DNA from 4 places in the Paenibacillus intestini genome. Region 3 is predicted to be linked to each of the others. Evidence: riboswitches for the same ligand, from Rfam matches in the RefSeq annotation. Region 3 holds a riboswitch; each other region holds the start of a gene.

Region 1 (5,474 bases), on a different contig from region 3:
GGTTATGATTCTGCCAAGTTTGTTAAAGCGGATAAGGAACTGGCGTTGACCACCTTTACCCAAACGATGGCATTAAACATGGGCATACAGGATGACAAGGAAGCTATTCAACATATGTTTGATTATATTCCAGCGGTTGTAGTTCTGGATTATGATGGTTATTACATTTTTGCCAAGGAAACCGAGATGACTGGGGAGATGGAAAAGTCTCATAGACATGTGTGGAGTCCCAAAAAACCTTATACATATTCAGATTCAGACGGAAATAGCATTAATTTCACACTTGACGGTTATGTGTATGCTTATGATGCTGGTGCAGGGAAATGGATCGAAGGATTTCAGCAGGAGCTGGCCTCGAATTCCACGATTCCATTGTTTCAGGACTCTACAACTTTTGAACAGGTGCGGCGTAGCCGGATCGTGACCCGAATACAGGAAGAGCTTGCAGACGTAATCAATCGACATAATGAATTTGCCAGGAGAAATGGTGTCGCTTATCTATTCACGATGCCTTTAGTCTCGCAGGAAGATTGGTACAATTCGATCAATGATACGGGTATTATGGCTTTTATACAGGGGATCGCTGTAGGGGGTCAGAAGATTAACAATTATGCCATTGGTGGAGGCCGGCTAGTCAAAAAAACAGCGATCATTGGCGGGATTGATCCCGAAACAGGCATAAAATATCATTATCCTGCCACCTGTAACCCCGGTTTTCGTGCTGAAGAGGTGTTTACAACTGCAAGACAGGCAGCGGCCAGAGGTTATTTCGAATATGATTGCTTCGCGCAAGTGTCATTACTTTCAGAAAAGACTGAACCTGTGCTAGAATAGGGTTTTGGAACGTGAACTAAAAGTAATGTATATAGATAGGAGCAGTCTCATCTTATGAGTTTATTGTCAGTAGAGAACGTCAGTCACAATTTTGGAGACCGTACGTTATTTAAAAATGTTTCGTTTCGTCTGCTTGCTGGAGAACGAGTGGGTCTGGTTGGGGCTAATGGTGCCGGAAAATCAACCCTAATGAATATTCTCACCGGAAAATTGCTTAAGGATAGCGGTAAAGTGGAATGGACGCCAAAAGTTCGATATGGCTATTTGGATCAACATACGAAGTTAACACCAGGCAAGACCATTCGTGATGTGCTTAAAGATGCTTTTTTGCCGCTACTGGAACTGGAGAAGCAAATGATGGCCATTACGGATCAGATGGCTGATGCCGATCCAGACAAACTTGAGCAGTTGCTTGAAGAAATGGGAGATATTCAGGAACAGCTTGAACAGGGCGATTTTTATCTGATTGATGTGAAAGTGGAAGAAATGGCAAACGGTTTGGGATTAAATGCAATTGGCCTTGATCGGGATGTTGCAGCTCTCAGTGGTGGACAACGTACGAAAGTCCTGCTTGCAAAATTGTTGTTGGAGAAACCCACTGCCCTTTTGTTGGATGAGCCGACAAACTATCTGGATGTAGAGCATATTGAGTGGCTAACTAGATATTTGAAAGACTACCCATATGCTTTTCTATTGATTTCCCATGATACAGAGTTCATGAATGAAGTGGTTAATGTCATTTATCATCTGGAATTTGCAAAATTGACGCGTTATGCGGCCAACTATGAGAAATTTCTTGAAATGGCGGATATGCAGAAAGCACAGCATATTGATGCCTATGAGAAGCAACAGGAATACATCAAAAAGCAGGAAGATTTCATTCAACGAAACAAAGCTCGAGCTTCGACCTCTGGTCGAGCGAAAAGCCGGGAAAAACAACTTGGAAAGGTCGAGCGAATTGATCGACCAGACGAAGCAGCAAAACCAACATTTAAGTTCAAGGATGCCCGCGCAAGCAGCAAAACCGTTTTTGAAGGTATTGATTTTGAGATCGGTTATACGTATCCATTACTACCTAAGATGACCATGACGATTGAACGTGGTGAAAAGATCGCGATTGTGGGGTGTAACGGGGTAGGTAAATCAACACTGCTTAAAACAATCTTGGGTAAAATAGCGCCAATAAGCGGAAAAACGTTTCTTGGAGATTATTTGGAGACGGCATACTTTGAACAGGAAGTGCGAGCCGGGAATATTACACCGATCGATGATGTATGGAACGAGTTTTCACATCTAACGCAGAACGAGGTGCGAGGACATCTTGCACGTTGCGGGCTCAAAAATGAGCATATTACGCGTCCGCTTAACATGCTGAGCGGGGGGGAGCAAGCCAAAGTCCGTTTGTGCAAACTATTGATGCGTGAGAGCAACTGGGTCTTGTTTGATGAGCCGACAAACCATCTGGATGTAACGGCGAAGGCTGAGCTACAGCGGGCGCTGAAGGAATATAAAGGAACCGTTTTACTTGTATCGCACGAACCGGATTTTTATGAAGGCTGGGTCACCAAAACGTGGGATGTAGAAGAGTGGTCCGAAAAAGCACGATGACAAAAAAAACCGGTTGTGGTAATATAGGCTACAACTTCATATGAACACTGGGGGGGCCGCACGATGCGGCTGAGATGGAAGAATGCGATTCCGGACCCTTTGCACCTGATCTGGATCATACCAGCGTAGGGAAGTGGCGCGTTTCAGCGAAAACGATAGTAATGATTCTTAACGTAAGAACAGGATTTTATTACATCGTGATGCCAAGCGGTTCAATATCAAATAAACAGTTATAGATTTGACTATCAAACTGTTTAACAGGTATTTGTCAGACGCTTGTGATTGAACTGAACCTTTGTTTATACGCAGCCACTCCCCTACGGGAGTGGCTTTTTTGGTTTTATATTTGTCATTACTACTTCTCCAAGCCTGTAGCTGAAAGGAGCGAGAACGAGATTGCATACCTTGATGTTTGATTATGATGCTCATGAATCAGGTAAAACTTCAACAGACCAGTGGTACAAGCGGACAGATAAATCTGTACCAACCTGTGGACTAGAGCAAGACTTTTTTGAGTTACATGTGATATCTACGAATAAAGCGGAACAGTCAGTCATGTTGAAGGCAGCCAAAGATATTTGGCCTTATGTGCATTACATTCATATCCGGGAAAAGCAACTCTCGCAACAGGAATGTTTTAACTGGGCCAAATTGATGGCAGAAGCGGGTGTTCCAGCTTCCCGCATTGTAATCAACGGTGCGAACCTATATTCGTCAGGCTATTTTTATCAAGGGGTACATTGGAGCCAAGATATGCTGGAAAGGGCAAAAGTAATGGTAAAGCCGGAGAACAAGCATGATTTGAGGCTCCGGTTGGGGATATCGGTGCATTCGTTGCATGAAGCGAGAATTGCCGAAGAGTATGGCGCGGATTACCTTTTTTTCGGGCATGTGTACGCAAGTTCAAGCAAACCGGATTCTGTAGCGAGGGGATTAGATGCGTTATCGGAAGTGTGCTCCAGTGTCAAGGTGCCTGTTATTGCAATTGGGGGGATTCAGCCAGGTAACATTCGGGCCGTCAGGTCTGCGGGAGCCAGGGGTGCTGCTGTGATCTCAAGTGTGTTAAAACATGCAAACCCTGCTCATGCTGCTGCGCTTCTTAAACAGGCTGTGGAAGCGGTGAAGTGAATGTTTCTCGATCAAAAAGTTGGAAATGACGCCAACCTAATAAGATCGGAATGTTGTTCAAACAAGGAGATGACAAAATGGTACAGAGAGGACCGAGTCAACCCGAGGAAGTGATCGACTCATCGTGTGAACAAGATAAGTTTAAGCGGCTACCGCTATCCGAAACTTCAACTAAGAAACCAGAAACCTTTCATGCAGAAACAATCATTGTGGGCGGTGGAGTCATAGGCTGTGCGATTGCTTTTGAACTGGCATCCCGAGGTCAGGAAGTACTGCTTGTTGAGCAGTCGGAGATTGCTAGCGGAGCTTCATGTGCAGCTGCCGGCATGCTGGCAGCAGATAGTGAGGATTTTGCTCATCCACTCATGGCACAAGCCGCATATGACAGTAGGGAATTACTTCATAAGCACAAAGAGCAAATATCCGCTTTAACAGGTATGGATCTTGGCTTACGGCGCAACGGATTTATCACACCGTTTCGTTCATACGGTGATCTAAGTAAATACAAGGATAGACGAAATACCACTTCCGGAGTGCAGCAACTTTGGTGGGATCGAAGCACAGTGCAACGAGAAGCGTTGTGGTTGAATCGGGATACGTACGGCGCTTATTACCGATCATTGGAGAGCGAAGTGTTGCCCGTGTCATTGACAAGAGCTTATGCGAGGTCAGCTGAAATGATGGGTGCCCGCATTTTGGAAGGAGTTCAAGATGTTCAGCTGATCGTAGATAAGCATGGTGTTCAAGGGATTAAAACGGCTAAGGGAGAGATGTGTTGCAAACATATTATCATAGCTGCTGGTTTACACGGGGAGCAACTCATGCATCAAGTGGGGATCGTTTTGCCTTCAAGTCCGGTGAAAGGTGAAATTATGGCCGTTCGGTTTACTACAGATCAGGCTGGAGGCAGACCCGATCGCACGGTATATGCAGAAGATGTCTATATTGTTCCGAAAGCAAACGGAGAGGTATGGATCGGAGCAACCAGTTTGCCAGGAAGAAAAGATCACAGCGTATCGGCAAATAGTATGCAACGATTGATTGGAGCGGCAAGTTATTGGGTTCCGGGAATCAAGGAGGCGGACTTTGTGCGGGCATGGGCAGGTATAAGACCTTCCACCCCTGATGGGCTGCCGTATATAGGCAAATGTGAAGGGATTTCGGGCTTGTATGCAGCGTATGGACATTTTCGTAATGGGATATTGCTTAGTGCAATAACAGGTCGCTGGATCGCAGACATGGTAGAGGGCAAGAGTGCCGAAGAGATCGGGATCGAAGCATTTTCGCCTGAACGATTGAACAGAAAGGGGGTTATGTCGTGAACATTATCGTGAACGGGCAAAAGATGGAGGTTGACGACGGGTTAAATCGTGTCGACAAATTACTGCAATCATTTAACTTACAAGTGAAAACCGTGGTGGTTGAGTTGAATCGCAATATTTTGACCAAAGATCACCATGGAACAACAACACTAAGAGAAGGAGATCGGATTGAGATTGTTCATTTCGTCGGAGGCGGCTAAGCAAAGTGATTCACAGGCGTGGTTGAATCTTGTTGATGGAGTAGTTGGTAGTTGAAACTTGCTAAAACCTAGGAGGTTGAATGATGTTAACGATTGGTAAATATTCGTTTGAGTCAAGGTTGTTGCTTGGAACAGGCAAGTTCAGCGATATGGAAGTACAGAGTCAGGCTGTGGAAGCTTCAGGTACCCAGGTGCTGACCTTTGCTGTACGTCGTCTGAATCTGGAGGAGGCGGGCAAGCAACACTTTCTGGATACGCTGGATCTGAGCAAATACACATTGCTACCCAATACGGCGGGTGCTTCGACTGCGGAAGAAGCCGTAAGGATCGCTGAGCTTGCGCGAGCTTCGGGGCTTTGTGATATGATAAAAGTCGAAGTCAT
Region 2 (5,474 bases), on a different contig from region 3:
CTCAGCTTTACCACCTGTTGCTACCGCTCGGTTGACCTGAGAGGCAAAGCCGTAATCGAACATCACCACATTAAACCCGAGCTGGTGCGCGTAATGGGCGAGGTCATACATAGGCACCCAGGTTTCCTCCCGATTGGCTCCATAACCGTGGCTGAAGATGATGGTTTTGCCCGTATCGGTATTCGCAGGGATATACCAGCCTTGCATGGTTCTGCTACCGTCGGCCGCAGGGAATGTAATGTCCTCATATTTCATGTTTTTGGCCTGCATCGGGTTCGAAAACACCGGTGCGACCGTAGGGTTGGAGAGCACCCAAGCAATATAACCGTGTAAGGCAATAAAACAAAACAACAGAAAAAATACAACGGAGAGCAGCAACGCTACGACAATATGTTTGAACCGAATCAGCCTCGGTGACAACGAAGAGGGCAGATCGGACACTTTGGTATGCAGCGGGGCTTCGCTCTGGGATGTCGGATACATGCACGCCCCTCCTTTGAGTTTCGGTTGAGGATTAATATGGACAAGATCATAACGATATGAAAATAGCATATAGGTACTTTTTAGCACGTATTCATGACAATGGCATCCTAATGCTAAAGTCACGCTTTTGATATTTTATCTAAATTCGTTTCTATCTTTATCGTATGTCCCGATATAGTCAAAGTCAATTGATTGGAGGTATTTGTTACGCAATTGTTATATAGTTCTTAAGATGTAGAGGTAACAATTCCATAGTGTGTAAATTACAGGAGATTACGATGTGCCAATTGGATATCCTTGTTCATTTTTTTGTTTTCAGATCATCTTCAAAACGGTTCTTTTTGGTTTACAGATGAGACCGTTTCTCATATAATTTATGTAACCAAGTTTCATGTGATGAAACATGAGGAGGGCATCATGCCATGGAAGACCGCAAGTTAACCGTCCGGGCTGTAGAACGGGCGCTGGATATATTATTATGTTTTACCACGCGCAGTGATCTTGGACTCACTGAAATTGCTAGTCAGATCGGTTTGCACAAAAGTACGGTACATCGATTGATGGCTACACTGGAGGATCGGGGGTTCGTAATACGTGATGCGGCAACCGAAAAGTATCGGCTAGGTATTCGGATCTGGGAGCTGTCAGCGCATATGTCACGTAGTGACGATCCTGCAATTTTGCTGTTACCTGCAATGGAGAGGCTGCGTGATCGCTTGGGCGAAACCGTAAGTCTCTACCTTCGTGACGGCGGTGAACGGATTCGGATTCAGGCTGTGCAGAGTGATCAGGCGATTCGGCGGGTTGCACCTGTAGGGGTCAGACTGCCGCTTTCCGTAGGAGCCTCCAGCAAAGTATTAATGGCTTTTGCCGCTGATGAGGATCGGGAGGAACTGATGAACGGCCCGGAATGGCCAGTATTTATCGATCCGGCCGTCTATCTGGCACAAATGGAAGACATTCGAGTGAGTGGCTACGCAACCAGCTATGAGGAACGCGAGCCGGGAGCTGCCGCTGTGTCTGTGCCAATTATGGATCGCAGAGGCAACATTGCAGCAGCGCTTTCCGTGTCTGGACCTGTTAGCAGGCTCTCGCAAGAGACATTACATGAGTACGCGCCTGTGTTGAAAGAAGCAGCTGTACAAATGGGACTTATGTTGCCATAGGGGAAGGCTCTTGCATGACGTTTTGCTCGAAAGGAATTTCCTCTCTGGAATATTAAGGTTGAATTTAAGCCCAGATTACGCTACTCTGTAATGGACGACCCAGCGGGGTCGGTTGAATGTCATATTTTAAGTTGAACAGCGGCTTGATTGTCGCAATACGTTTACGTTACTGGGGGAGTCCGAATTGTCCGGACTGAGACGGGATCGCATGAGATCCCGGACCCTTTGCACCTGATCTGGATCATACCAGCGTAGGGAAGTAATCGGCCATATGACCACAAACACCACAGACGTTAACACGGGATCCATGCTGTATTGCAGTAGATGGCTCTTGTTGCGTGTATGGTGATGGACATTAGTCGGTTCCTTCGGAACCGGCTTTTTTTATTTACAGCGGCAAGCAGAGATTCAGTTGTTGTGTTTCACCTTGGAAGTGACAGCACAATAATTGCGGCGTATATGCCTGTACTTCTAAGAGAAGTGATCTCGTGTTCGTGCTCATGCTGATTGTACATAAAAGTTGTCTTTTGGATCATTCTAGCTGCTTATGCAGGATCAATCCTGCTGTGCTTCTGTGCTCTGCTTTTTCCAGACAGGTGTGGTAAGTCAAAGCTGTCACATTGGTGGACGATATGGGCAAATGAAGATCACAGAGGAGGAAACAGGAGACATGAATACAGGTAACCAAACGGGGCAACAGACGGGAATAGAGGAAACAGGGCGCGATGGTCATCCGGTGGAAAAGAAAACCGGAGCGGCTGAAGGGGTTCAACCCTTCCCGGGTAGCCGCAAAGTCTACATTCAGGGCTCACGACCGGACATTGCTGTACCGGAGCGTGAAATTGCCCTTCATGATACGAATACTCCCCAAGGGGTGGAGCATAATGAGCCGCTGCGTGTCTACGATACGAGCGGACCGATGACCGATCCCGAATTCCAGATGGATATTCGGAAGGGATTACCTGCGCTCCGAAATCACTGGATTATGGAGCGCGGTGACGTTGAAGCATATGAGGGCCGCGCAGTGAAGCCGGAGGATAACGGATTGAAGCCTGGAGGACGGAGAGCCGGGGCAGAAGAATACCCTGGATTCCGCGGTCAACCGCTACGTGCTCAGGATGGGCGCTCTGTCACACAGATGCATTATGCGCGGCAGGGCTTGATTACGCCCGAGATGGAGTACGCCGCTATTCGTGAAGGCGTAGAGCCTGAATTCGTGCGGCAGGAGCTGGCGAGCGGCAGGGCGATTCTTCCATCCAACATCAATCACCCGGAGAGTGAGCCGATGCTGATTGGGCGTCATTTTCACGTGAAGATCAACGCCAACATAGGCAATTCCGCTGTATCTTCCTCCATCGAGGAGGAGGTGGAGAAGATGACCTGGGCTGTTCGCTGGGGATCGGATACGGTAATGGATCTCTCCACAGGCAGAGACATTCATACCACGCGGGAATGGATCATCCGTAACTCCCCGGTGCCGATTGGTACGGTGCCGCTCTATCAGGCGCTGGAGAAGGTAAATGGCGAGGCGGAGGCACTCACTTGGGAGTTGTACCGGGATACGCTGATTGAACAGGCGGAGCAGGGCGTGGACTATTTTACAATTCATGCGGGTGTGTTGCTCCGATATATTCCGATGACAGCGAAAAGGATGACGGGTATTGTGTCTAGAGGCGGGTCAATTATGGCGGCGTGGTGCCTGGCACATCATCAGGAGAACTTTTTGTACACTCATTTTGAAGAAATCTGCGAGATTATGAAAAGGTATGACGTTGCTTTCTCCCTCGGGGACGGACTGCGTCCAGGTAGCATCTACGATGCCAACGATGAAGCACAGATGGCGGAGCTCGCCACACTTGGGGAATTAACGCAGATTGCATGGAAGCATGATGTGCAGGTGATGATTGAAGGGCCGGGGCATGTGCCGATGCACAAGATCAAGGAGAATGTGGATTTGCAGATGGAGATCTGCCAGGAAGCGCCGTTTTATACGCTCGGGCCACTGACCACAGACATCGCACCGGGATATGATCATATTACGTCTGCGATTGGGGCAGCGATGATTGGCTGGTTTGGTACGTCTATGCTCTGCTATGTCACTCCAAAGGAGCATCTGGGGCTTCCGAACAAGGATGATGTACGTGAAGGGGTTATCGCTTATAAAATAGCTGCCCATGCCGCAGACCTAGCCAAAGGCCACCCACGCGCTCAGCGCCGGGATGATGCACTGTCGAAGGCACGCTTCGAGTTCCGCTGGAGAGATCAGTTTAACCTGTCACTTGACCCAGAACGGGCACTGTCTTACCACGATGAGACGTTACCCGCAGAAGGGGCGAAGGAAGCACATTTCTGTTCCATGTGCGGACCGAAGTTCTGCAGTATGCGCATCACGCAGGACATCCGTGCCTTTGCCGCAGATCGCGGCCTGAACGATGATGAAGCAGTAGCCGCCGGGATGCAGGCGAAGGCTGAGGAGTATCGGGCGAGGTCGTAAGCTTCCACAACTGAAAAAAGTGACCCGACAGGACTGTAGTGCCTGAGCTTGGGTCACTTTTTTATGTTAAGTTGTAGGTTACTCGTAATATCCTTTTGCATAGACGGCTGCGGTTGAGAAGCAGAGATGTTTCATTTCATCCTGTTGATTTTCAGGCGGCATCTCCAGGAACCACGGCTCCTTCATATCTTCTCGGGTCATGGGTACCGGACGCCACAGGATCAAACCGATCTGATCGAACTGGAAACTGCAACCAAGCTCGGGATCTTCACGGTCATATGGCGCAATAGCGTCCAACTGCGGTATCAAAATGTCAGCCTCGGTGCCAAGCAGATCAAGTTCTCCCAGCATACACTTATACTCATCACTTTCATGAAATTCAATAAAATGTACTTTGCCTTGAGCATCATATTCCACGTTGGGATCAAAGCCGAAAGCTTCCGTTTGTTCAACTTCATTTTGTGTCATGCCTAAACGGATACCCCCGATGGATTGACCTGGTTCTACAGTGAGATGTTTCATGGTTACATTCCCTCCAAAATAAAAAGTCTACATAGTTGTGGCTGACCAACCTTGTCATGAAGCAGGGTACCGCGTACTAGAAACTGCAAACAGTGCGAAAATGCTTATACTTTCTTCGTGATACCGATATCCCGCTCCAGATTCGCGCCTAATAATGAAAGCGGCGTATAGATGGTCATACTTGTATCGGAAGATGCCTGCTCAGCGGCAGGAGCCATGGAAAGCTGAGCAGCGACAAGACAAGTATCCTTGCGTTCAAGAGCAAGCTGCTGCAATGCTTCTTCTAACGCGGTGATGTAGCCTTCCTGGTCACCTCGCATGATCATGTCGAATAGACCAGGGAGCAACACGGATTCAAGCTCAGGCTTGTTCTTTCCTGCCAAGTGTCGATCCATATAGTCACGATATCGAGCCATCGTCGGCTCTACGGTGGCAGGGTTGGTAAACGCAAGCAAATACCGCTTCGGATATTTTACCATCATCGCGAGCAGTGAATCGTCAATACCCGTTACCTTAATCGGTAACGGTTGTATTTGTTCCAGTACGGCAGCGAACAAGGTGCATGTTACAAGAATGGCGTCAGCGTGACAGCGGCTCATCCATTGCAATGTCTGATTTACTTTTTCCCGAACAAGCGCACTATTGAAATGCTCATCATGCTTGAGCCGATCAAGACCGGGGTCTACATAGTGAACCAGTTCGATATTATAGGAAGTCAAGGCTTGTTCAATCAACCTGATATTGGAGTGATGCGCGTGGAAACAGGCAATGGTGCTCATAGGCAATCCCCTTTATGTAGAGTGGCTACA
Region 3 (5,474 bases):
GGGCTTCAAGGACGGAGTGGGCGGATACGCCAAGCATCCGCCCATCTCCAATGCGGGCGCGTACCAGCGCCGCGTCCGCATCGTCTTGGCCGACGTGTACACCGTCGGCCTCCACCGCCACAGCCAGCTCCACATCATCGTTCACGATGAACGGTATCCCGTGCTGGCTGCACACCTCACGAAGCCGCAGCGCAAGCGTTCTGCGGGCTTCGCCTGCCAGGGCACCAGTTCCCTTCTCTCGGAACTGGAACAGCGTGATGCCGCCAGTGATCGCCTGGCGGAGCACCTCCACCGGGTCTCGCGTCGTATTGACGCTACCCATCACCAAATACAACTGCAGCGCGCGGCGGACCGCTTCCGCATCCCATCTGCGCATCAGCGTTCACCCCGCTGTCTGCGCTGGTACGCAAAGTGATTCGTTGGCCCGTGCCCGGCCCCGAATCCCAGCTCATCTTCAATGGCTGCCTGAATGAATGCTCGCGCGGTCGTAACGGCAGCCAGAATAGGGGCACCCTTCGCCAGTTCCGCCGTAATGGCAGCAGAGAACGTGCAGCCGGTTCCATGGGTATGACGTGTCATAACACGAAGGTTCTCCAAATAATGAAAGGAATGCCCGTCATACAGGACATCGATAACCGTACCGCTTCCCGTATCATGTCCTCCTTTAATCAAGGCATATGTTGAACCCATCTGCACCAATTGCTTTGCGGCTTCCTCGCGCTCACTCAGGTTCCGAATCGAACTCCCGATAAGTAGTTCGGCTTCGGGAATGTTAGGTGTGATAACCAAAGCAAGAGGCAGCAGATCTTCCACAAGTGATTGCACAGCCTCCTGCTGGAGCAGAGGTGCACCTCCTTTGGCAACCATCACGGGATCAATAACCAGATTTGACCAGTCGTATTGCTGACATTTTGCCGCAACAAGACGAATAATCTCGGCACTATACAGCATACCTGTCTTGAGGGCACGCGGCTGAAAGTCGACTCCCGTTGAATCAAGTTGCTGGGCAATGCCGTCGTAATCAATCGGAAACACGCCTTGAACCCCTGTAGTGTTCTGCGCGGCGATTGCAGTAATGACCGTCATGCCGTATACACCAAGTTCCTGAAAGGTTTTGAGATCCGCCTGAATTCCTGCACCGCCGCCGTTATCAGACCCGGCAATCGTTAACGCTTGAGCAATATTCATCACACACCTCCACGAATCTGACGGATTTGTGCATGCTCGGAGAACAGCGAAGGTGTCACCTGCGCCAGTTGATTTAACAATTCAATCTGGAAGCTGCCCGGCCCTTGATGAGCCGTTCGTGCTGCGGCCTGTTCGGCAGCTATACCGTAGGTTGAGACGGCTTCCACCACGCTGTTCAGCATGTCGCGCCCCGGCTCGGCAATCGCAGCAAAAGCACCAATGACTGAGCTGAGAAGACAGCCTGCCCCGGTAACTTGGGTGAGCAATGCATGTCCGTTGCTTGTGAGGAAAGTATGATATCCGTCTGTAATAATGTCGTACTGGCCCGTAATAACGACAATACAGTCAAGCTGTTGCGCTGCCCGCTCGGCAATGTCAATCCGGTCTCCTTCGCCAACTCCCGCATCCACACCTTTGATATTCCATGGCACACCAATGACATGAGCCACTTCGGCGACATTGCCTCTTAATACGGTAAGACGAAGCTCACGAACCAGCATCTGTACCGTATCGGTGCGATATGTCGTGGCTCCTGCACCAACAGGATCAAGGACAACAGGCACATGATGTGCATTGGCTGATTGTCCGGCTAGACGTATCGCTTGAACGACCTTTTCATCCAATGTGCCGATGTTCAGAACCACCGCGCCAGCCATTCGAGCGACGTCAGCGACTTCTTCATGAGCATAGGCCATAAACGGAGAGGCTCCGAGGGCAAGCAGACCATTTGCGGTAAAAGGGGCAACCACAAGGTTGGTAATATTATGAACCAAAGGATTGAGTGAACGTACACGTTCAAGATAAGACATCCAAATGACCTCCTTATTTTCAAATGATGGATATGGTTATGAGCGAGACGACTGGCTGAAATACAAAAAAGCCCCACCCATTTCCGGAGAAATGAGCAGAGCTATACGTTTGAACTGAAGTTGATCCCCATCTAGGATAGAGATCCCCTACTGCCAATAAAAGCCGCTCCACTTCCCTCCGCTGGTATAATCCAGATCAGGTTCAAAGGGTCCGAATCGTCGTATTCGTCTCAGCCGCAAGGCTCCCCCAGTGCAAATGTACAAGATATGCAGTTATGTACTCAGCATATATCCATCTTGACTTAATGTAAATAGGGCGAGGATTTAAGCCTTGAAATAGGGATGAAAAATACACTGGACTTTGTTACTGATCCGCTATTCTGATTTACCTTAGCTCGTGAACCCGATATAATGGGGATTGGCTCATATGGCCGTACTACGAATGAGGGCAGGACCGTTGTTCCTCCCGGCAGAATGGGGACCCTGAGTTGAAAACGTTCAAGAAAGTATATATTGAAATTACGAGTATCTGTAATCTGGCATGCAGCTTTTGTCCACAAACGAAGCGAGCCAAAGGATTCATCGACCCTGAAGTCTTTAATAATATATTGGATCAGATCAAACCACACACAAAACATATTTACCTGCACGTCAAAGGGGAACCGCTGCTTCATCCCAAAATTGACCTGTTGCTGGATATGGCTCATGCCAAGGGATTTAAAGTGAACATTACGACCAACGGTACGCTACTGCCAAAGACACAGCATAAATTATTGGGCAAACCTGCACTGAGACAGATGAATTTCTCGCTGCACAGCTTTGACGGCCATGAAGGTTCTACGGATCGTGACGGATATTTGCATAACATCTTGTCTTTTGTTCGTGAAGCGGTGAAACATAACGTCATTGTCTCGTTCAGACTATGGAATCTGACTCAGGATAACTTCACCAATGCTCAGATGAATCGCAATCGGGAGACGCTTGAGGTGCTGGAAAAGGAATTCAATCTGGACTTCCGTATTGAAGAAAAGGTGGTTGCGGGTAGTGGCGTGAAAATTGCACCCAACGTATACCTGAATCAGGACCATGAATTCCAATGGCCAAGCCTCGATGCACCTGAAGATGATGGCAAAGGTTTTTGTCATGCATTACGCAGTCAGGCAGCTGTGCTGGTTGATGGAACCGTGGTTCCATGCTGTTTGGATGGAGAAGGTGTCATCAACCTTGGAAACATCCATGAAAAGTCTTTTTCCGATATTGTGGATGGAGAGCGTGCGAACAATCTGGTATACGGTTTTTCCAAACGGGAAGCTGTAGAAGAACTTTGCCGCAAATGCGGATACCGGCAGCGCTTTGGAGCAGGAGCCTAAAATCATACGACAGATAACTCAAGTGTGTTATTCGGTAATATTCCGAGTAGCACATTTTTTTATTTATTATTAGGAAAGAATAGGCACCATTTGATTCATGATTTCAACTATTATGTAAAATGATAGTCTATTAATCTTGTTTTTATAAATATACATGGTATTATTATCCTACTGATCATAAAAGGGGGAGTAGTTCAAAAGTTACACTTTTGTGTTAATAACGGACGTTTAAGAGGAGTGTGTCGAGTTTTGAATTTAAAATGGAAAAAGTTTAATCGAAAGTTGTCAGCAGTACTCTCTACATCATTGATTGCCTCTATGTTTTCTATGCAATTGCTAGCCTCGGCGGAAGTGGCCCCATCATCTGTAACGTCATTTAAGGATGTTGAACACTCCTATGCCAAAACAGAAATTACGAAGTTAATTGAAAAAGGTATTTTAGCTGGATTTGCGGATGGAACATTTAAACCCTCAGATTCAGTAACACGTGCTCAATTGGCAAAGATTATGGTGGGTGCGCTTCAATTAAAGCCTGACTCTACTGTAGCTAGTTCCTTTAAAGATGTGGAGCAATCCAAATGGTATTCTGGCTATGTATCTGCACTCGTTCAATCTGGTATTGCCCAAGGAACCTCGAAGGATACGTTTTCTCCAGATAAAAAAGTTACGAGAGAGGAACTGGCTGTATTTTTCGTAAGAGCATTCGGCTGGGAAACAAAGAACGCACCAACTCAAACAACAAAGCCACAGCTCGCTGATTTGGATAAAGTATCAGACTGGGCGAAGGATTCTGTGTCACTCGCATATCAATCCGGATTTATTAAAGGTATTGTTCGGAAAGACGGAACAACAACGTTTAATCCAACGGGTGTAGCGGATCGACAAGCATTAGCAAGACTTGCTTATGAGTTTGTCATGAATAAGTCTACATATGATAATATTATGATTCCTGCGAAGACAGACGAAGATACAAACAACTCTAACCCCACAAAACCAGAAACAACGAAGCCTTCTGAAAACAGCAATAAAGGTAACAGTAGCAACAATAGCTCTACCGGGGATAATGGAAATAATAACAACACAGGTGGAAATAATGGAGGAGGTCAACAAACTTCCAGCAAAAACCTTACTTCTCCAGGCACATACACTTTGGGTAACGTAACTGGTAATGTCACGATTGGTTCTCAAGGTGTAATTCTGAAAGACACTAAGATCAATGGTAACCTTCAAGTTCTTGAATCTGTAGCTAATGGAGATGTTACACTTGATCACGTTACTGTTACAGGAACAACTAGCATCAAAGGTGGAGGACCTAACAGTATCCATGCACTGAACTCTGTTCTTGCGACTGTAATTGTGGATAAGGCAGATGGAAGTGTTCGTTTGGTTCTGGAAGGTGCGAGTGATGTACAACAGATTGAGATCAAGTCTGGAGCCATCGTAAAGAATGATTCCACAGGTGATGTTGGTCCAATTGAATTGACAGACTCTATTCCACATAATGCTGCGGTAGTGTTGAACGGAACGTTTGACTCTATTATGGTTCATGCAGAGCAGATTTCAGTAGAGTTTGGAGACAACTCCAGCATCGGGAATCTCGAGGTGTTCCAACAAGCACTGAATACGGTTTTCAAAATCAATCAAGGTGCAACCGTAAATCGCGCAATACTGGACGCTATTGTGCAATTCTCTGGAGCGGGTGCGTTAACTTCTGCACAAGTCAATGTAGAGGGAAGTGACTTTAGCGGGTTGCAACAGCATCCAAGAATTGAAGCAGATCCTACAGTGACTAGTTTGGTATACTTACCTGAAATTAGTGATCTTTCAGCTGTAAATGCAACGAAACAAATTGTACTTACAGGTGTAGCTGGCTCAGCGAACAAAGATGTTACCTCTCTTGCAAACTGGGAAGTGGAAGATAACAGCATTGTCACTGTAAACTCTGGTAAAATTCAAGCTGTAGCTAACGGTACAACCGTTGTGAAGGCTAAATACGGAGAATATCAAATTCAAGTTCCAGTGACTGTTGCAGTATATAATGAATTGACACACCCAAGACTTGAAGGGATTCAGGTTACAAATGGAAGTGCTAAACTGACATTTACCA
Region 4 (5,474 bases), on a different contig from region 3:
GTTCATTCAATTGTTTAACCTGTGCCCGCATCTTCTCCGCTTGCTCACGCTCACCCGACTGCATGAGCTTCCCGATCTCAGCCGATAGTGTATTACGCTGACGACGCGATTCTTCTGTTTGCTGCAAAAGTACCTTGCGCTCGTCATCCCGCTGTAGTAACACAGCAATATCCACCTTGATCTTTTTCCCGTCTGCCGCCGCCTGAACCTCTTCTGCATGTGCACGAACCCACTTCATGTCTAACATGATCACCGTCTCCTTTGGCTAAAAAAATACAAAGAGCGCCCTCATCCCTTGGGACGAGGAGCGCTCTGCTCGCGGTGCCACCCAACTTGCCAAATCAGTTCAAATCTCCTGATCAGCCTCTTGGTCCGCGATAACGGGCGGTTCCGGTTAACTTGGGATAATTTCAATTCGCTCCCTGGCGAAAACGCCTCTGAGTTGGATTCTCTTCAACGGCATGATCCGATCTGTAATTGTGTTTCTCAGTATATACGAAGACAGAACAACATTGCAACTCATATATGCCCGTTTACGTATCTTTCCAAAGCTGGATCAAGTACAATTGAAATAACTTCTAAAACAACAAGGGGTGAATTTATGTTTTTCTTCATCATCTTTCTGTTGATTAGTTTATTCGGACTCGTCTTTGGAATCAGAGCCCTGCTCATACCGAATTCCTGGCCTTTCAACCGGAATAAAGACGAGTTAATACTTTCCGACATCATACGTATTAAATTCAGAGGTATTTTCCTTCTTGCAATTAGTATCGTCATGGCTTTAGCTTCCATTAAACAATTAGTCGAGTAACCGTTTTTCAAATATATATGAGTTGTCCTATATAACAGTTCAGACTATGGTAAATTAAGCTGTCGAGGGGAGAAGATATTGCATGAATATGGACCCAAACCATCTGAATTCATCCGAGGGCGAAGCCGCCAAACAAAGAGCAGATGAACTTGCCCGCCAAGCCCAGCGAGGTTCATGGTTGAGCGGAGTTTTCACTACCATCATTATTGCCGCTGTGGTTATTGGTATTTTGTTTTGGATCGCTTACGCTAGAACTTCTTAAACCACAGGATTGCCCAGGAAATACTTTTGTTATGATGGATAACGATACGATGATTTAAACCGACGCAACGGCTGCTGGTTCCTTGAACAACTTGCCAAATACATAACGCACTAGCGGCCCGAGTACAATCAACTGATAAGGCAATGCCAGACCGAAGTTACGTACAATCGTATGAAGATACGCATTGATTACGGAATCTCCTTCTAGCTGACCTGCAGTATAGGCTGTAATGATGCCATATAAAGACATGAGCAAAACCATGCCGATTACCATGAAAAAGGACATCGTAACTACACCTTTAATTTTACTCGACCTCGCAAATGAGAAGGAAAATGTGATTTTTCTCGCTATCGGTCCCACGATGAACGACTCCACCAAAAAGGCGATGGCAAAACAGATTACAAATTGGAGCAATAGCTGCGGCACGGACATCTGACTTAACATCCCCGTATGCCATAGATTGAAGGTCATCATCACTACGACCATTCCTGTACACATCATAAGTCCAAAAATCACTTGTTGTTTCTTGCTTACTGGCAATACACTCATCCTTTCTGTAACTTGGATCATTATAGACAATCGGGCTACACTCACATAAGTGAACATTCTGTGAACGATTTACCGACTAGACACACTCCCGTCACTGGCCTATAATTACACCTAGTAATGCCCGTAACTTCATAGTTTCCCAGGGGAGTCGGAATTGGCCGGCTGAGAGTGTATCCCATCAAGATACTAACCCTTAGACCTGATCTGGATCATGCCAGCGTAGGAATCGGAGTATATTGCAACGGCACAGCTATAAGCTGAACGCCACTCTCTCACGCCTGCACGCGTCCCAGATTACGGGGCGCTTTTTTTGTTTTCTTTTGACAAGCAGAAACAGAAAAATGACGTTATTCGGATAACCCGCACGTATAAATCCGTCGATTTATGCAAAGGGATTGGATATGAAGCCAAGGAGTACCCCCGTGCCATCCGGCCGGACATACCGAAGGAGAGAAACACGATGAAATGGCGTAAAACGATGGGAATGTTACTCATGTGTGTGCTACTCGTTACCGTAGCTGCATGTGGTGGCAAAGAAGCCGCTCCAACAGAGCAGCAAGGTGCGACAGGTTCGGACCAAACCAACCAGGGGAGCGGTACTGCACGGAAAGATGTAAAGGTCGTGCTCGACTGGACTCCAAATACGAATCATACCGGTCTGTATGCAGCGGTGGACCAAGGTTTTTATAAAGCAGCAGGTTTAAATGTGGAGATTGTACAGCCAGGAGCCGGCGGTGCGGATACGATGGTTGCCTCGGGTGAGGTACCGTTTGGCGTCAGTTATCAGGAAAGTGTAACTCAGGCGCGTACGCAGGACGTTCCCCTTGTGTCGATTGCCGCAGTTATTCAGCATAATACATCCGGTTTTGCCGCTCCAGTGGATCGTAAGATCAAATCACCCAAAGACTTTGAAGGTAAAACTTACGGCGGCTGGGGTTCCCCGGTGGAAGAAGCGGTGATGCAATCCATTATGGAGGGCGAAGGTGCTGACGTATCCAAAGTCAAAAAGATTAACATGGGCGATGCCGACTTCTTCACAGCTGTGAAACGGGACATCGACTTTGCGTGGATTTTCTATGCCTGGACAGGAATTGAGGCTGAATTACGCGGGGAACCGATTGACATGTTATATGTGAAGGATTATGCCAAAGCGCTGGACTATTACACCCCTGTACTCGTGACCAATGAACAGACGATTCAGAAAGACCCTGAACTGGTGAGAGCTTTCCTGAAGGCCACTTCTGAAGGATATCAATATGCGATTGATCACCCTGAAGAAGCAGCGAACATTTTGATCAAAGCTGTTCCCGACCTGGACAAAGAATTAGTACTCGCAAGTCAAAAGTGGCTCAGCCCGAAATACAAAGATGATGCCCCTCGCTGGGGTGAACAAAAGGAAGAGGTGTGGAAGAACTACACCGACTGGATGTTCAGCAAGAAACTGCTGGATAAAGAGATTGATGTAACGAAAGCATACACCAACGAATTTTTACCACAGTAATATTAAATCTAAATGTAACCATGAACTTTGATATTTACACGTTTTGAACGAAGAGGACAGGAAAAACTTGAAGAAGCGAAGCGATCACTTATAGGGCTTTCTATGGAAAGCTACCTCAGAAGTACGCTTTCTCTTGAATTTTTTCCACAGCTTAATGGATAAGTTGAATTTTTTGTACACAAGAAACGGAGAGGACAGAACCCTTCTAAAGAAGCGAAGCAGTCACCCGCATCCCCGAATTTACTCGTCTTGATAATTTAAACTATTTATTTACACCATAACGGAGAGGACAGAAAAAACCTGAAAAAGCGGAGCGGTCGCCTTTATCACCGGATTTTCCCCTTTGGAAAAGGGAATCAAAAAAATCTGGGGATAACAGGGATTGGAAGGTTATTCTGTCATTGAAGTGTCCGTGTAGACATTGAAATATTTTTATAAGATGAATTTAAAAATTCGGGGATAACAGCGATCTAGGGAGGGAACTGCAATCGGAGTGGTATAGAGTACAACGACCATATCTACTTATCCACCCACACCCGAAAGGAGCATTAATCTCTCATGGCAAGTACATTACTCAGTATTCAGGTTATTCCCAAAACACCGAACGGCGAGAACTCCTATCCATACGTAGACCGTGCCATCGAAGTGATTCAGCAATCCGGCCTGAAATATCAGGTCAATGCGCTAGATACCACCATGGAAGGCGAACTGGATGAACTGCTGGAGGTTGTTCGCAAAATGCACGAGGTGCTTGTGGAAGCCGGTAGTCCAAGTATCATCTCCCAGATCAAAATCGCACATAGCCCGGACGGATTCAGCATGGATACACTGACGGAGAAATATCGCTAATGTTTACCTATTTCAGAAGTGTATGGCCGCCCCTTGTGGCGGTTATTCTCTTTATTGCGATATGGCAAGGGGCCGTCTCCCTATTCCACATTGAGAAATGGATGTTGCCCGCCCCGTCCGATATCGCTCGCGAAGCAGCGTCTCAGGCTGACCGATTGGGTATGCACGCCTCTGCAACGATTCAGCTAACCCTTATCGGATTTGTCGCCGGGACAGCGGTCGGTCTGTTCATTGCGATGGTGCTGCATCTGATCCCTTTTCTGAAGTCAGCTTTGTATCCACTACTTATTCTTAGTCAAAATATCCCGACCATCGCACTCGCACCGCTCCTGCTGATCTGGTTCGGCTTTGGCCTGCTACCCAAATTGATTACTATCATTCTGGTCTGCTTCTTCCCGGTAGCAGTCGCTGCCATGGACGGTCTAACACGCACGGATGCGGCGATGATGAACTATATGCGCATGGCAGGTGCGAATCGCCGTCATATTTTTTGGAAACTGGAGCTTCCGCATGCCCTTCCATCGATATTTTCCGGTGTCAAAATCGCCGCCACATACAGTGTCATGGGTGCCATCATCGCGGAATGGATTGGTGCCGACAAAGGCATCGGTTATTATATGATGTTGCAGAAATCGGCTTACCGCACGGATCGCCTTTTTGTTGCCATCATGATTATCGTGGCACTCAGCCTGCTTCTTTTCCTGCTCATTGCGCTGTTAGAGAAGCTGCTCGTTCGCTGGCGCCCACAGAAGCGCTAGTTTTGCATAGCAGAGGTTAACGTATTATGTACTTAGGAAGTGATTCCCTATGAAAAGATACCCGAAGGATAAAACGAATGGTCCGGGTTCCATTTCGGTTCCTCCCGCGCTAGACATTGTTAACTTGCATGTGTCCTTCAAGGAACGGCGGCGGAAACTGTCTGTGTTGAATGGCTTGTCCCTTACGGTACAAAAAGGGGAGTTTGTCGCCATCGTTGGCCCTTCCGGATGCGGGAAAAGTACCCTGTTCCACATCATCGGCGGCCTGCTCAAGCCACAGGACGGCGAAGTGCTCATGAATGGCAAGCAGGTTACGGGACAACGCGGACATATCAGCTATATGCCGCAGCAACCTGCCCTTTTCCCATGGCGAACCATTGAAGACAATGTGTTGCTGGCAGGTGAGATCGCTTCTGCTACAACGTTCACTGCCCCCGTTGCTCCGCGTGCCGAAGCGCTCGCAGAGGCAAGACAGTGGCTGGGCAGCGTTGGCCTTGCAGGCTTCGAGCGGGCATATCCTCATCAACTGTCAGGCGGAATGCAACAGCGTGTTGCTTTCCTTCGTGCACTGCTCAGCCCGCAGGAACTGATGCTGCTTGATGAGCCATTTAGCGCGCTCGATGCTCTGACGCGGAGCGACATGCAACGCTGGTTGCTAGATATCTGGGAACAGAATCGTCGCTCGGTGCTATTCATCACCCATAATATCGAGGAAGCACTACTACTGGCGGATCGGGTCTATGT

The links. A riboswitch is a leader RNA that binds a small molecule or an ion and turns the genes downstream of it on or off. The one in region 3 is predicted to bind thiamine pyrophosphate.
Region 1: linked by a shared signal. The riboswitch ahead of J2T16_RS01400 (thiamine phosphate synthase) and the one ahead of thiM (hydroxyethylthiazole kinase) in region 3 are both predicted to bind thiamine pyrophosphate.
Region 2: linked by a shared signal. The riboswitch ahead of thiC (phosphomethylpyrimidine synthase ThiC) and the one ahead of thiM (hydroxyethylthiazole kinase) in region 3 are both predicted to bind thiamine pyrophosphate.
Region 4: linked by a shared signal. The riboswitch ahead of J2T16_RS18845 (ABC transporter substrate-binding protein) and the one ahead of thiM (hydroxyethylthiazole kinase) in region 3 are both predicted to bind thiamine pyrophosphate.

Annotation. Positions count from the first base shown of each region.
Region 1 is NZ_JAURUN010000001.1:317,016-322,489, forward strand. Features, by position in the region: gene J2T16_RS01390 (hypothetical protein) at 1-834, shown strand, start outside; gene J2T16_RS01395 (ABC-F family ATP-binding cassette domain-containing protein) at 889-2,442, shown strand; TPP riboswitch at 2,482-2,591, shown strand; gene J2T16_RS01400 (thiamine phosphate synthase) at 2,851-3,570, shown strand; gene thiO (glycine oxidase ThiO) at 3,648-4,892, shown strand; gene thiS (sulfur carrier protein ThiS) at 4,889-5,092, shown strand; gene J2T16_RS01415 (thiazole synthase) at 5,176-5,474, shown strand, end outside.
Region 2 is NZ_JAURUN010000019.1:26,556-32,029, reverse strand. Features, by position in the region: gene J2T16_RS27710 (alpha/beta hydrolase) at 1-483, opposite strand, end outside; gene J2T16_RS27705 (IclR family transcriptional regulator) at 906-1,649, shown strand; TPP riboswitch at 1,811-1,924, shown strand; gene thiC (phosphomethylpyrimidine synthase ThiC) at 2,320-4,143, shown strand; gene J2T16_RS27695 (hypothetical protein) at 4,222-4,665, opposite strand; gene J2T16_RS27690 (aspartate/glutamate racemase family protein) at 4,770-5,444, opposite strand.
Region 3 is NZ_JAURUN010000015.1:5,880-11,353, forward strand. Features, by position in the region: gene thiE (thiamine phosphate synthase) at 1-376, opposite strand, end outside; gene thiD (bifunctional hydroxymethylpyrimidine kinase/phosphomethylpyrimidine kinase) at 376-1,188, opposite strand; gene thiM (hydroxyethylthiazole kinase) at 1,188-1,997, opposite strand; TPP riboswitch at 2,154-2,256, opposite strand; gene J2T16_RS26100 (radical SAM/SPASM domain-containing protein) at 2,486-3,367, shown strand; gene J2T16_RS26105 (S-layer homology domain-containing protein) at 3,617-5,474, shown strand, end outside.
Region 4 is NZ_JAURUN010000007.1:126,373-131,846, reverse strand. Features, by position in the region: gene serS (serine--tRNA ligase) at 1-247, opposite strand, end outside; gene J2T16_RS18855 (hypothetical protein) at 894-1,073, shown strand; gene J2T16_RS18850 (DUF2798 domain-containing protein) at 1,128-1,613, opposite strand; TPP riboswitch at 1,754-1,866, shown strand; gene J2T16_RS18845 (ABC transporter substrate-binding protein) at 2,083-3,123, shown strand; gene J2T16_RS18840 (MTH1187 family thiamine-binding protein) at 3,682-3,972, shown strand; gene J2T16_RS18835 (ABC transporter permease) at 3,972-4,730, shown strand; gene J2T16_RS18830 (ABC transporter ATP-binding protein) at 4,780-5,474, shown strand, end outside.